DNA from 4 places in the Streptomyces sp. NBC_00209 genome. Region 4 is predicted to be linked to each of the others. Evidence: riboswitches for the same ligand, from Rfam matches in the RefSeq annotation. Region 4 holds a riboswitch; each other region holds the start of a gene.
What was found. A riboswitch is a leader RNA that binds a small molecule or an ion and turns the genes downstream of it on or off. The one in region 4 is predicted to bind cyclic di-AMP.

Region 1 (3,201 bases), 2.9 Mb from region 4:
ATGTGGAGCGCCGACCTCGGCAACGGCTCCTACGGCGGTCTCCAGTTCACACCGGAGCTGTGGAAGGCGTACGGCGGTGAGGCGTACGCCGAGCGCGCCGACCTCGCCAGCCGCTCGCAGCAGATCGCGGTGGCCGAGCGGGTCCTGGCCGCCAAGGGCCCGAAGGCGTGGCCGAGCTGTGCGGTGATCTCCGGGCTCACCAAGGCCGCCGGCAAGGCGGATGTGGACCCGGGCGACAAGGACGAGGACGAGCCCGCCCGGAGCGCCGACTCGGGCCTCGACGCCGGTCTCGGCGCCGACCCGGTGGACGACGCCTCCTCGGACTCGTCGGCCACCCCCTCGGACGAGGCGTCCGGCGGGGCCACCACGGGCAAGGGGGCCGGCAAGGGCTCCGGCAAGCACGCGGGCAAGAGCGCCGAGGAGAAGGCGGATGCCTCCGCCTCCCCGTCGGGCGATCCTTCGGCCGACCCCTCCGGCACCCCGTCCGCCTCGGACGACCCGTCCACCACGCCCTCGGCCGACTCCTCCGCGGACCCCTCGGCCGGCGCGACGGACGACGCGCGGGCGCAGGGCGGCAAGCACCGGGGCACCCCGGCCGCCGACGACGCCGCCGGGACGGCCGACGGGCGCGACGCGGGCCGGCACGCCTCGCGGGGTGACGGCGACGCACGCGACAGCGCCACGGGGCCGGCTGACGGCACGTACACCGTACGGGCGGGGGACAACCTCTGGGCGATCGCCGACGCGCAGGACCTGCCCGGCGGCTGGCCCGAGCTGTACGAGGCGAACAAGGACGAGGTGGGCTCCGACCCGGACCTCATCCTGCCCGGCCAGAACCTCGATCTGGGCCTGGGTGGCCTGGCCCCGGACAAGGTCGCCGAGAGCGCCGGATGAGCCGTTAGAGCCCTCTGCGCTTTGGGTGGTTTAAGAGGCCCATGTCCCACTTTTGACCGAGTGAGACATGGGTCTCTTCGCGTGAACTCACGCCCCTTGTCCGGGAGGTCCCGCCGCATCCGTTCCGACCTGCATAAATGAGGGTTCATCGGATGCTCTTACGGGATGATTATCCGGTATGTCCTTCTTTGAATATGACCAGTGGGTGTGATTACGGTCAGAACCGCTCGCACCGCGGGCCCCGTCGACCGTCACGCCGAATCCTGCCGTCGGTCGAAGGGAACAGACGCGAAAGCGCCGTAGGCAGGAGCGGGGGACCCAGGTAGGCGCTGGGCCTGATCGTCGGGAGACGACTCGGGGCCGGCTAGGGGTGAAGTCGCGCCAGGGGCGCGGCCGGGCAACTCACTTGGCCCGAACCCGACAGCTCACCTCGCAGGCGTCGGTGAGGAGAAGACTCGATGCTGCTCAACCGCAAGGGCAACAAGCACCGCCGCCCCTCCAAGGCCATCCGTGTCGCGACGCTCGCCGGTGTCGCCGGTGCCGCCGTCGCCGTGCCGCTGATGGGCGCGACCAACGCCTCCGCCGCCTCCGTCTCCACGTGGGACGCGGTCGCCCAGTGCGAGTCCGGCGGCAACTGGTCGATCAACACCGGCAACGGCTACTACGGCGGCCTGCAGTTCTCCCAGTCCAGCTGGGCCGCCGCCGGCGGTACGCAGTACGCGCCCCGCGCCGACCTGGCCACCAAGGCCCAGCAGATCGCCACCGCCGAGAAGCTCCTCGACCTGCAGGGCCCGGGCGCCTGGTCCTGCGCCGGTGCCGGCAACCTGACCAACGACGGTGTCGACCCGGGCGTCGACACCGGCTCCGGTGCCGCGAAGCAGGAGGCCGCCCCCAAGCAGGAGGCCGCCCCGAAGAAGACCGAGCGCACCGAGGCCCCGGCCACCAACCGCTCCGACCGCTCGGACGCGCCGAAGAAGACGGTCACCACCCCCACCGGCAAGAAGGTCGCCAAGGGTGACGGCGAGTACAAGGTCGTCACCGGTGACACGCTGAGCAAGATCGCCGCCGAGCACCACGTCAAGGGCGGCTGGGAGCGGCTGTTCAAGCTGAACAAGGGCATCGTCCAGGACGCCGACCTGATCTACCCGGGCCAGCAGCTCCACCTGACGAAGTAACGAAGCAACCGCGATCCCTCCTCGCTGATCGCTCAGGCCGCCCCGGCCCGGCACGCACCTTCCCCCCGTGTGTGCCGGGCCGGGGCACGCCGCGTTGAGGGTGCCGGGCGGCCGGTGATCGTTCAACTGTTGTAGTTACTTGTCAGTAATTACCTGGTCTTTCAGACCGGTATGCCCGCTCTTGGTTCCTTTTTCGTCCCAGGGGACGGGCGGTCGGCCGACGCAGACGGCCGGGCCGGTTAGGCTCTTGTCGCAAGGCCAAAGCGACCCTGCACAACCAGCGTCATATCCCAGAAGGAGATGCCTCGTGCCGTCCATCGACGTCGTCGTAGCCCGGGAAATCCTCGACTCCCGGGGCAACCCCACGGTCGAGGTCGAGGTCGGCCTCGACGACGGCAGCACCGGTCGTGCTGCTGTTCCGTCCGGCGCCTCCACCGGCGCGTTCGAGGCCATTGAGCTTCGTGACGGCGACCCCAACCGTTACCAGGGCAAGGGCGTCGAGAAGGCCGTCCTCGCCGTGATCGAGCAGATCGGCCCGGAGCTCGTCGGCTACGACGCCACCGAGCAGCGCCTCATCGACCAGGCGATGTTCGACCTGGACGCCACGGAGAACAAGGGCTCGCTCGGCGCCAACGCCATCCTCGGCGTCTCCCTCGCCGTCGCCCACGCCGCCTCCGAGGCCAGCGACCTCCCGCTGTTCCGCTACCTCGGCGGCCCGAACGCGCACCTGCTGCCCGTTCCGATGATGAACATCCTGAACGGCGGCTCGCACGCCGACTCCAACGTGGACATCCAGGAGTTCATGATCGCGCCGATCGGCGCCGAGTCCTTCTCCGAGGCCCTGCGCTGGGGCGCCGAGGTCTACCACACGCTGAAGAAGGTCCTGAAGACCAAGGGCCTGTCCACCGGCCTCGGCGACGAGGGCGGCTTCGCGCCGAACCTGGAGTCCAACCGCGCCGCCCTCGACCTCATCATCGAGGCCATCAAGGAGGCCGGTTACGCCCCGGGCAAGGACATCGCGCTCGCGCTCGACGTCGCCGCCTCGGAGTTCTACAAGGACGGCACGTACGAGTTCGAGGGCAAGTCCCGCTCGGCCGCCGAGATGACCGAGTACTACGAGGAGCTCGTCTCC
Region 2 (3,201 bases), 1.2 Mb from region 4:
CGGCCTTCGCGTCGCCCGCGTCGGTGAGGCGGTCGATCTCCTCGGCAACGAACTGCGCCTCGTCGTGCTCGGTGTCCGCGACGTAGCCCGCGATGCGGGCACCGGTGCCGGCGTTGGTCCAGAGGTTCTTGGGGCGGCGGCTCTCGTTGCGCTCGATGACCGCGTTGGCGGCGGACAGGATCGTCTGGGTGGAGCGGTAGTTCTGCTCCAGCAGGATCGTCGTCGCGTCCGGGTAGTCCTCCTCGAACTGGAGGATGTTGCGGATGGTCGCGCCCCGGAAGGCGTAGATCGACTGGTCCGCGTCACCCACGACGCAGAGCTCGGCGGGCGCGTTCTCCGGACCGGCCGGGCCGACCAGCTCGCGTACCAGCGTGTACTGGGCGTGGTTGGTGTCCTGGTACTCGTCCACGAGGACGTGCCGGAAGCGGCGGCGGTAGTGCTCGGCGACGTCGGGGAACGCCTGGAGCAGATGGACCGTCGTCATGATGATGTCGTCGAAGTCCAGCGCGTTGGCCTCGCGCAGCCGGGCCTGGTACATCGCGTACGCCTGGGCCAGGGTCTTCTCGAAGCCGTCGGCGGCCTGCCCGGCGAAGGTCTCCTCGTCGATGAGCTCGTTCTTGAGGTTGGAGACCTTGGCGGTGAAGGACTTCGGCGGGTAGCGCTTCGGGTCCAGCTCCAGATCGCGGCAGACCAGGGCCATGAGCCGCTTGGAGTCGGCGGCGTCGTAGATCGAGAACGAGGACGTGAAGCCGAGCCTCTTGGACTCGCGGCGCAGGATGCGGACGCAGGCGCTGTGGAAGGTCATGACCCACATCGCGTTGGCCCGGGGCCCGACCAGCTGCTCGACGCGCTCCTTCATCTCGCCGGCGGCCTTGTTGGTGAAGGTGATCGCCAGGATCTGGCCGGGGTGGACGCCCCGCTCGGCCAGCAGGTGGGCGATGCGGTGGGTGAGCACCCTGGTCTTGCCGGAGCCGGCGCCCGCGACGATGAGCAGGGGCGACCCGGCGTGCACGACGGCGGCGCGCTGCTCGGTGTTCAGCCCGTCGAGCAGCGCCTCGGGGTCGAGGACGGGGCGGTGCGCGCCGTCGCGGTAGTACGCGTCGCGGGGTGGCGGGGGCCCGTCGAACACGCCCGCGAACAGGTCCTCCGGCACCGCTTCGGGTGCGGGGTCCTCGGGGGGCGGCGGGGCCGCGTCCTCCTCCTGCTGGAGGCCGGCCAGGAAACTGTCGTCAAAGAGGCTGCTCATCGCTGTCCGAGTCTAAAGCTCTCCACTGACACCCGGCCCCGCTCCGAAAAGGTCACGGAAATGTATCGGGCATATCGCACACCAACCTTCCCAGCGGCCCCATGCGTTGGCTAGCGTGCACGTTCGGACGGCCCGTACCCCCAGAGGCGACCTACGCCGAGCGTGCCGCCACGCCGAATCCGGGCCCGCCCGGAACCGGGGACCCACACGCAGCACCGGGGTGAATCGGTCCTTCCCCACCGGACCGTAGGGCAGCCTTCCGTTCCGCCCGAACCCGACAGCTAACCCGGTAGGCGGTCCACGGAAGGAGATGCCGGCCTTGGCGTCGCATCGCAAACCGCGCACCCGGATGCGCTCCACCGCCCCGGCCGTCGGGCTGACCTCGGCCGCGCTGGCCTCGGTGACCCTGCTGTCCTCCCAGAGCGCGATGGCGGCGCCCGCGCCGAAGCCGAGCATCGAGGAAGTCCAGAAGAAGGTGGACGACCTCTACCGGCAGGCCGGCACCGCGACTCAGAAGTACAACCAGGCCAAGGAGGCCACGGACCAGCAGAAGTCCAAGGTCGACACGCTCCTGGACGACGTGGCCAAGCGCACCGAGAAGGTGAACGACGCCCGCAGGACGCTGGGCAACTACGCCGCCGCCCAGTACCGCAACGGCGGCCTCGCACCGACCGCAACCTTCTTCCTGGCCGACGACCCGCAGTCGTTCTTCGACCAGACCCACCTCATGGACCGGATGGCCGAGCGCCAGCAGCAGGCGGTCGCGAACTTCCGTACGCAGCAGGCGAAGGTGTCCAAGCAGCGGGCCCAGGCCGTGGAGAGCCTGGAGACGCTGACCGAGTCGCAGGCCACGCTGCGCACCAGCAAGCAGAACGTCCAGACGAAGCTGACCGAGGCCCGGACGCTGCTGTCGAAGCTGACCGCCGAGGAGAAGGCGCGGCTGGCGGAGCTGGAGCGCAAGAAGGAGGCGGAGGCCAAGCGGAAGGCCGCCGAGCTGGCGAAGAAGCAGGCCGCCGCCCGGAAGGAAGCCGAGCAGAAGGCCAAGGAGTCGGGGAGCAGCGGTACGGAGACGGGCTCGGGTTCCGGCTCGGACACCGGCTCCGGGAGCAGCGCCTCAACGAAGGCGGAGAAGGTCCTCGCGTTCGCCCGCGCCCAGATCGGCAAGCCGTACGTCTGGGGGGCGACCGGCCCCGCCTCGTACGACTGCTCGGGGCTGACGCAGGCGGCCTGGAAGGCGGCGGGTGTCGACATCCCGCGTACCACCTGGGACCAGGTGAACGTCGGTACGCGGATCGCGACGGCCGATCTGCAACCCGGCGACCTGGTCTTCTTCTACGACGACATCAGCCACGTCGGGATCTACAAGGGCGACGGGATGATGATCCACGCGCCGAAGCCCGGGGCGAACGTGCGCGAGGAGTCGATCTACTACATGCCGATCTACGGGAGTGTGCGCCCCGCCTGACCGGGGAAGAGGGCCGGTCCGCGCGGGCCGGCCCCGTACCGCCGCTCAGGCCCGTACCGCCGCTCAGGTCCAGAGCGTGGCGATGAAGATGTTCGCCAGGGTCAGCGCGTTCACGGGGTGTGAGAACCCTCGCCCCGGACCGCTCCGGGCAGGGTGGGGCCTACGGGCCGCTTGAATGATGAATGCACTTTTTGCCTGATTCTGTGGCACTTTTCCCGGTCATTCAGGCTTCACGTGCGGTCATTCAGCGACAATGCCACGCCAAGAGCGGGCAATAACCGTCATAACGACACCTTCCCGTGACCTCGGATTAGCGTCCCTTCCCGGTGGCCGTGGATCAGGAACCGTCCTCGCCGGCCGCCGGAGAAGCCCGCCGGTATACCCCGTCGGGCCGTCGCACGGAAGGACGCCCGCCCCCGTGGCAGCGCATCGCAAACCCAGGCAGCGCCTCATCACCGCCTCCGCGGCCCGCACCGCGGCGACCCTCGCG
Region 3 (3,201 bases), 1.1 Mb from region 4:
CCGGATGATGTCGTTGCCGCCGGCGCAGAAGCTCACCAGGTCGGGGGCGAGTTCCTTGGCGCGGGGCACCTGCTCCTCGACTATCTGGTCGAGGAGGCGTCCTCGTACGGCGAGATTGGCGTACCGGAAGTCCCCGTGCGCGGAAACGGGTGAGCCCTCGGCCCGGGTCGCCGGGCCGGGCTCCGGGAGCCGGTCCGCGAGAAGTACCGCGAGCCGGTCGGCCCAGCCGACGAACGTTCCGTCCGGGCCGGCGTCGCCGACTCCCTCGGTGAAGCTGTCGCCAATCGCCGCGTACGACCCGATGGCGCCCTGTCGGTCGATGGCGCCCTGTTGAAGGTTGTTCGAATCGTCTGCCACAACCGCATATCCTGCACCCCGGAATGTGACCTACGCGACCGTAATAAGGGGTTGACGGGTGGTGAGATAAACCACCCGGTCAGTTTTCGGTAAAGGGGGAATAAGCAGAGGGACGGCGCACCGCCGTGCGCCGTCCCTCTGTGTCGTTCAGCGACCCGGATCACCGGGCCGGTGGTGCCTGGATCAGACGGTGATCCCGTGCGACGCCAGGTAGGCGATCGGGTCGATGTCCGAGCCGTACTCCGGGCCGGTGCGGACCTCGAAGTGGAGGTGCGGGCCGGTGGCGTTGCCGGTGGAGCCGGAGAGGCCGACCTGCTGGCCCGCGGTCACGGTCTGGCCCGCCGAGACGGAGAGCGAGGACATGTGGCCGTACTGGGAGTAGTGGCCGTCGGCGTGCTTGATGACGACCTGGTTGCCGTAGGCGCCGCCCCAGCCGGCGGTGACGACGGTGCCGGAGGTGATGGCCTTCACGCTGGTGCCGGTGGAGACGGGGAAGTCGATGCCGGTGTGGCTGCCGCTGGACCAGCTGGCGCCGGAGGCGCGGTACGCGGTGGTGTGGTTGCCCGGGACCGGGTGGACGTAGCCGGAGGCGTTGTCCTGTGCGGCCGGAGCCTCGGTCTTGGCCTCGGTCTGCGTCTCGGTCTTGGTCTCGGCCTTGGGCGCGGTCTTCGTCTCGGCCTTCGGCGCGGCCTTGGCGGGGGCCTCGGACGTGGTGGCGGCGGGGGCCGCCTTGGCGCCGAGGGTCAGCTTCATGCCCGGGAAGATCAGGCTCGGGTTCTCGCCGACGACCTCGCGGTTGTCCTGGTACAGCTTGTGCCAGCCGCCCTCGACGTGGTGCTGGGCCGCGATCTTCGACAGGTAGTCGCCGGAGACGACGGAGTACGTGGTGGTGCCGGCGCTCTTCGCGGGCTTGGCCGGGGCGGTGTGCGCGGCGGCCGACTTCGACGTGGCCGGTGCGGACTGCTCCGCGGCGTGGGCACCGGTGGCGCCGAGCAGCGGAAGCGCGATGACGGCTCCGCCGGCGCTCGCGGCGACGACGCCACGGGCAATGGTGCTGGACTTGGGACGGCGGTGCTTACCCGAATTGGGCATGAAGAATTTCCTCTCCGGCGCCTGCGAGGTGAGCTGTCGGGTTCGGGCTGGAGATGCCCGGCCGCGCCTGGCGCGACTTCACCCCTAGCCGTCCGGTCGTCCCGGTCGGCGGCTTACCTGGTTCCCCCGCTCCTGCCACACGGTGAGTGAGTGCGAATTCCGGACGGCGGCAGGATTGGGCGTTCCATCCGGATGGCATGGAACGTAAGCGAGCCGGGACGGCGGAAACAAGCCACATGTTCGGCGCCGGATTCCGCACCGGAATTGCGGCTCGGAATTCCGGTCACACTCCGTGGATTACGGATCTTGGCTTTCCGCGCGGCGCGGGGAGTACCCAGCCGGGGCGCCACCACACACCGTCACGGATATGATCCCGCTCACGAGCGGGTGATCATCTCCCGCACAACCAGGGCAAGTTCTACATAATCCGGCAATACGGACATGTCGTGGCCATCGTCCGCACCGGAGCGGGCGGCCGAGATGATTGCCCCAGGAACCGATGTCGTATCGTCGCGGTCGTGGGCCCGTCGGCGACACGCGCCGGGGCAGAGCCTCCAGGAGTGACCGTGACGCAGCAGCTGCCGCAGACCCCGCCGACGGAGCCCGTTCTCACCGGTGTCCGCAACTTCCGCGACGTAGGCGGTCTGCCCACCACCGACGGCCGCCGGGTGCGCCACGGCAGGCTCTACCGCAGCGGGCACCTGGCGCACGCCACGGCCGAGGACGCGGCCTTCCTCGGCGGGCTCGGCCTGCACACCGTCTTCGACTTCCGCAACGCGGCCGACCACAAGCTGGACGGCCTGGACATCGATCTGCCGGGCGTACGGAATGTGAGCATCCCGCTCAGCGACCCGGCGGACGGCGCCGAGTTCTGGCGGATGGTGCGCGACGGCGACATGGCGGAGCTGCGCTCGATCCTGGCCGACGGCAAGGGGACCAGCCGCATGGTCGCCTCGTACCGCTCGATCATCCTGGAGCGCACCGCCGAGCACAGCCGGGTGCTGCACGCCCTGGCCGAGGACAGCGTCCCCGCCCTGATGCACTGCGCGGCCGGCAAGGACCGGGCGGGGCTCTCGATCGCGGTGACGCTGCTGGCGGTGGGCGTCGGGCGGGAGACCATCGAGGCCGACTACCTCAAGTCGAACGACGCGCACCGCCGCTACCGCATCCGGCGCAGCGACACCTCGTCGGCCGGGATGTCCCCGGAGGTGCTGGAGCTGCTCAACCCGCTCTTCGGCGCCCAGCCCGACTACCTCGCCGCGGCCTTCACCGCCATGGACGAGACCTGGGGCGGCACCGACCGCTATCTCACCGAAGGGCTGAAGCTCACGCCCGCCACCCGTGAGCAGCTGCGCGAACGGCTCCTCGACGAGAGCTGAGGCGGCCCCGCCTACTGGTTGTGCATGCCGACCGCGAAGAGCAGATAGAGGAACGCGGCGATGACATGCCCGGCCACCAGGTAGGCGAAGAGCCGGATGACGAGTCCGCGCGGCATCTTCTTCTCCTGGCTGTCGGCGCCGGGGCGCGGGGCCGGGGTGAGCGGGTCGTAGTGCTCTGAATCAGGCATGACTGGCCTCTCTGGCTGCCGGGGCTCCGGCGGCGGGAACGTCTCAGCCGCGGTGGACCTGGCCGCCGAGGCACAGGTCGGCGGCGGGGCTCTGCAGCAGGGTGTGGACGAAGAGCAGCTCGGCGCCCTCGGGTTCGGGGGCCGCGATCCGGTGCGGGGTGAGCGAGTCGAAGTGCGCGCCGTCA
Region 4 (3,201 bases):
CGGCCCGACACCGCCGGAATTCTTACGGAAAGCCGCGGCCCCCTGCATGGGGCGCCGCGGCTTTTGCGCGCACGGACCCAAGCCGTGTCGGCCCGGGCCGAATAGGCGGGCGATGCCTTTTCCGGTTTTTTTACACACGCCTTTCTTTATTTGTACGCGTCCTTTGTTAATTCCGGCCGCCCGCGGTGTTTACGGCACGTTGCGAAGTCCTCACACGGCCGGCCCGGGGCACGGTGGCGGGGCGGGCGGTGCGGCGGAGCCGGTGCGCGGCGCCGTGGCGGTCGGCGAGCTGCACGGCCAGGGCCCGCGCCCGCTCCGCGTCCCCGCGCGCCACGGCGTCCACGAGGGCCCCGTGCTCGGCCCAGGCTTCGGCCGGGCGGGCCGGCTGCTCGACCGCGTACATCCAGGCGATCTTGTGGCGGAGCTGGGTGAGCAGGGCGATGAGGCCGGGGCTGCCGGACGCCTGGGCCAGCGTCTCGTGGAACCAGCCGGCCAGGGAGCGCAGGTCCTCGCCCTCGCCCCGGCGGGCCCGCTCCTGGCCGAGCCTGACCAGGCCGCGCAACACCTTGAGGTGGGCGTCCGTCCGGCGCTGGGCCGCGCGGGCCGCGCTCAGCGGTTCCAGCAGCATGCGGACCTCCAGGAGGTCGGCGGCCTCCTGCTCCGTGGGCTCGGCGACGCAGGCTCCGGCGTGTCTCCGGGTGACCACGAAGCCCTCCGACTCCAGGGTGCGCAGCGCTTCCCGTACCGGGACGCGGGAAACCCCGTAACGCCGTGCGAGCACCTCCTCGGTGAGCCGGCTGCCACGTTCGAAGACACCGGAGACGATGTCGTCACGGATTGCCGTGCATACCGAATGCGCCGGAACACGCATGTCCGAACCTCCGCCTCAATCCCCGCGAACAGCGGCCGATCGACACCTCTGGCGTGACTCTATTGCAATGCGCTCGCATTTCCGATGCCGGGCGGGAATTCATGAATATCTTTTGGTCGCGGCCGGGCGGTGGAAGGCGCGCGGGGAGGCGCGGGAACGGCGAAGGCCCCGGCGGGCTGCCGGAGCCTTCGGTATGGAGCCTGTGACCGGTCAGACGCCGACGCCGTGGGCGCGCAGATAGGCGACCGGATCCATGTCGGAGCCGTAGGAGGGCGTGGTGCGGGCCTCGAAGTGGAGGTGCGGACCGGTGGAGTTGCCGGTCGAGCCGGAGAGCCCGATCTGTTGGCCGGCCGCGACGCCCTGGCCGACGGAGACACCGATCGAGGAGAGGTGGCCGTACTGGGTGTACGTGCCGTCCGTCATCCGGAGCACGATGTTGTTGCCGTACGCCCCGCCCCAGCCGGCCTCCACGACCGTGCCGGCGCCTACGGCGACGACGGAGCTGCCGGACGCGGCGTGGAAGTCGATGCCGGAGTGGCTGCCGGAGGACCAGAGGGAGCCACTGGACTTGTAGCCGGTGGTCACGTACGAGCCGGCGACGGGCAGCCGGTAGGACGAGCCGAGCGCGGTACGTGCGGTGGAGCGGCCGGCGCGGGCGGACGCCTCGCGGGCGGCCTTGGCCTTCGCCTTGGCCGCCGCCTTGGCCTTGGCGGCCTTCTCGGCGGCCTTGTTCTTCGCGGCCTCGGCCTTCTTCTTGGCCGCCGCCTTCGCCTTGGCCGCCGCCTTCTTCTCGGCGGCCTCGGCCTGGTGCTGCTGCGCCGCCGCCTGGGCGTCGATCCGGTCGGCGAGGGTGTTCTCGATGGCGAGGAGCTGGGAGAGGCCGGTCTCGGTGGCGGCGGGGGCCGTCCCGGTGTCGGCGGCGAGGGCCGGGGAGGCCAGGGAGCCGATAACACCGCCGGCGGCGAGCGTCGCGACGCCGACGGCCTTGGCGCCGGCGCGCGTCAGGCGGCTCGGGGCACGGTGCTTCCCGGTGGCACGGGTGAACGCCATGGGGTGGCTGGTCCTTTCCTTCCTTCTCGCCTACCGGGTTAGCTGACGGGTTCGGAGCAGGAAGGTCTCCTACGGACGCCTCGCCCCGGACGGAGCGCGGGCATCCGATTCACCCCAGGGACTTGTGGGTCCCCGGCTCCCCAGGCTCGCGCCTGACGGGGACTCGGCGATGGCTGCCCGGTACGTGACGGATGCGCGTACGAGTGGCGGACAGCGGACCCGACGCTAAGCGGGCGGACTTCCCGCCACCAAACGGACACGGGGCTTTGTAGCGCATCCCACAGGGCGAGCCGACCTCTTAGCGTGCAAAAGGTTCAAAGCGCCCAAACGTGCGGGGAGGGTCCGGCGCGACCGCGCGCCGGACCCTCCCCGTTGCCCGTCGAGCGGGCCGAGCGGCGGATCAGCCGGTGACGACCGACACCTCTCCGATGCCGAGCGCCCTGACCGGCTCCTCGATCTGCGAGGCGTCACCGACCAGGACCGTGACCAGCCGGTCCACCGGGAAGGCGCTGACCACGGCCGCGGTCGCCTCGACGGTGCCGGTCTCGGCGAGGCGGGCGTACAGCGTCGCCTGGTAGTCGTCCGGGAGGTGCTGCTCCACCTGGTCGGCGAGGGTGCTCGCGACGGAGGCCGCCGTCTCGAACTTCAGGGGCGCGACGCCCACGAGGTTCTGCACGGCCGTCTCGCGCTCGGCGTCCGTCAGGCCCTCGGCGGCCAGCGTCCGCAGGACCTTCCACAGGTCGTCCAGCGCCGGTCCGGTGGATTCGGTGTCCACGGAACCGCTGATGGCGAGCATCGAGGCGCCCGTCGCACCCGACACGGAGTCGGCGGCGCCGGAGCGGAGCACCTGGGCGAAGGCCCGCACGCCGTACGTGTAGCCCTTCTCCTCGCGCAGCACCCGGTCGAGCCGGGAGGTCAGTGTGCCGCCCAGGCAGTAGGTGCCGAGGACCTGGGCGGGCCACACGCTGTCGTGGCGGTCGGCGCCGATGCGGCCGAGCAGCAGCTGGGTCTGCACCGCGCCGGGGCGGTCCACGATGATCACCCGGCCGGTGTCGTCGGCCGTGATCGGCGGGACGGGGCGGGGCTCGGCGGAGTTCCCGGACCAGTCGCCCAGGGTCTCGGCGAGCAGCGCGTCCAGGTCGATGCCGGTGAGGTCGCCGACGACCACGGCGGTCGCGGTGGAGGGGCGGATGTGCGCGTCGTAGAAGGCGCGCACGGCCGCGGCGTCGATCCGCTCGATGGTCTCCTCGGTGCCCAGGCGCGGGCGCGACATGCGGGCC

Region 1: another riboswitch for cyclic di-AMP. It lies ahead of OG867_RS19735 (transglycosylase family protein); the one in region 4 lies ahead of OG867_RS06175 (M23 family metallopeptidase).
Region 2: another riboswitch for cyclic di-AMP. It lies ahead of OG867_RS11505 (NlpC/P60 family protein); the one in region 4 lies ahead of OG867_RS06175 (M23 family metallopeptidase).
Region 3: another riboswitch for cyclic di-AMP. It lies ahead of OG867_RS01635 (peptidoglycan DD-metalloendopeptidase family protein); the one in region 4 lies ahead of OG867_RS06175 (M23 family metallopeptidase).

What each region holds. Positions count from the first base shown of each region.
Region 1 covers NZ_CP108121.1:4,326,147-4,329,347, forward strand. The annotation lists gene OG867_RS19730 (transglycosylase family protein) at 1-894, shown strand, start outside; cyclic di-AMP (ydaO/yuaA leader) riboswitch at 1,180-1,348, shown strand; gene OG867_RS19735 (transglycosylase family protein) at 1,353-2,069, shown strand; gene eno (phosphopyruvate hydratase) at 2,377-3,201, shown strand, end outside.
Region 2 covers NZ_CP108121.1:2,629,622-2,632,822, forward strand. The annotation lists gene pcrA (DNA helicase PcrA) at 1-1,246, opposite strand, end outside; cyclic di-AMP (ydaO/yuaA leader) riboswitch at 1,408-1,558, shown strand; gene OG867_RS11505 (NlpC/P60 family protein) at 1,557-2,711, shown strand; gene OG867_RS11510 (NlpC/P60 family protein) at 3,130-3,201, shown strand, end outside.
Region 3 covers NZ_CP108121.1:351,737-354,937, forward strand. The annotation lists gene OG867_RS01630 (SGNH/GDSL hydrolase family protein) at 1-357, opposite strand, end outside; gene OG867_RS01635 (peptidoglycan DD-metalloendopeptidase family protein) at 541-1,449, opposite strand; cyclic di-AMP (ydaO/yuaA leader) riboswitch at 1,453-1,608, opposite strand; gene OG867_RS01640 (tyrosine-protein phosphatase) at 2,016-2,828, shown strand; gene OG867_RS01645 (DUF6126 family protein) at 2,840-3,016, opposite strand; gene OG867_RS01650 (XRE family transcriptional regulator) at 3,060-3,201, opposite strand, start outside.
Region 4 covers NZ_CP108121.1:1,424,442-1,427,642, forward strand. The annotation lists gene OG867_RS06170 (GntR family transcriptional regulator) at 167-871, opposite strand; gene OG867_RS06175 (M23 family metallopeptidase) at 1,082-1,921, opposite strand; cyclic di-AMP (ydaO/yuaA leader) riboswitch at 1,935-2,100, opposite strand; gene OG867_RS06180 (M16 family metallopeptidase) at 2,322-3,201, opposite strand, start outside.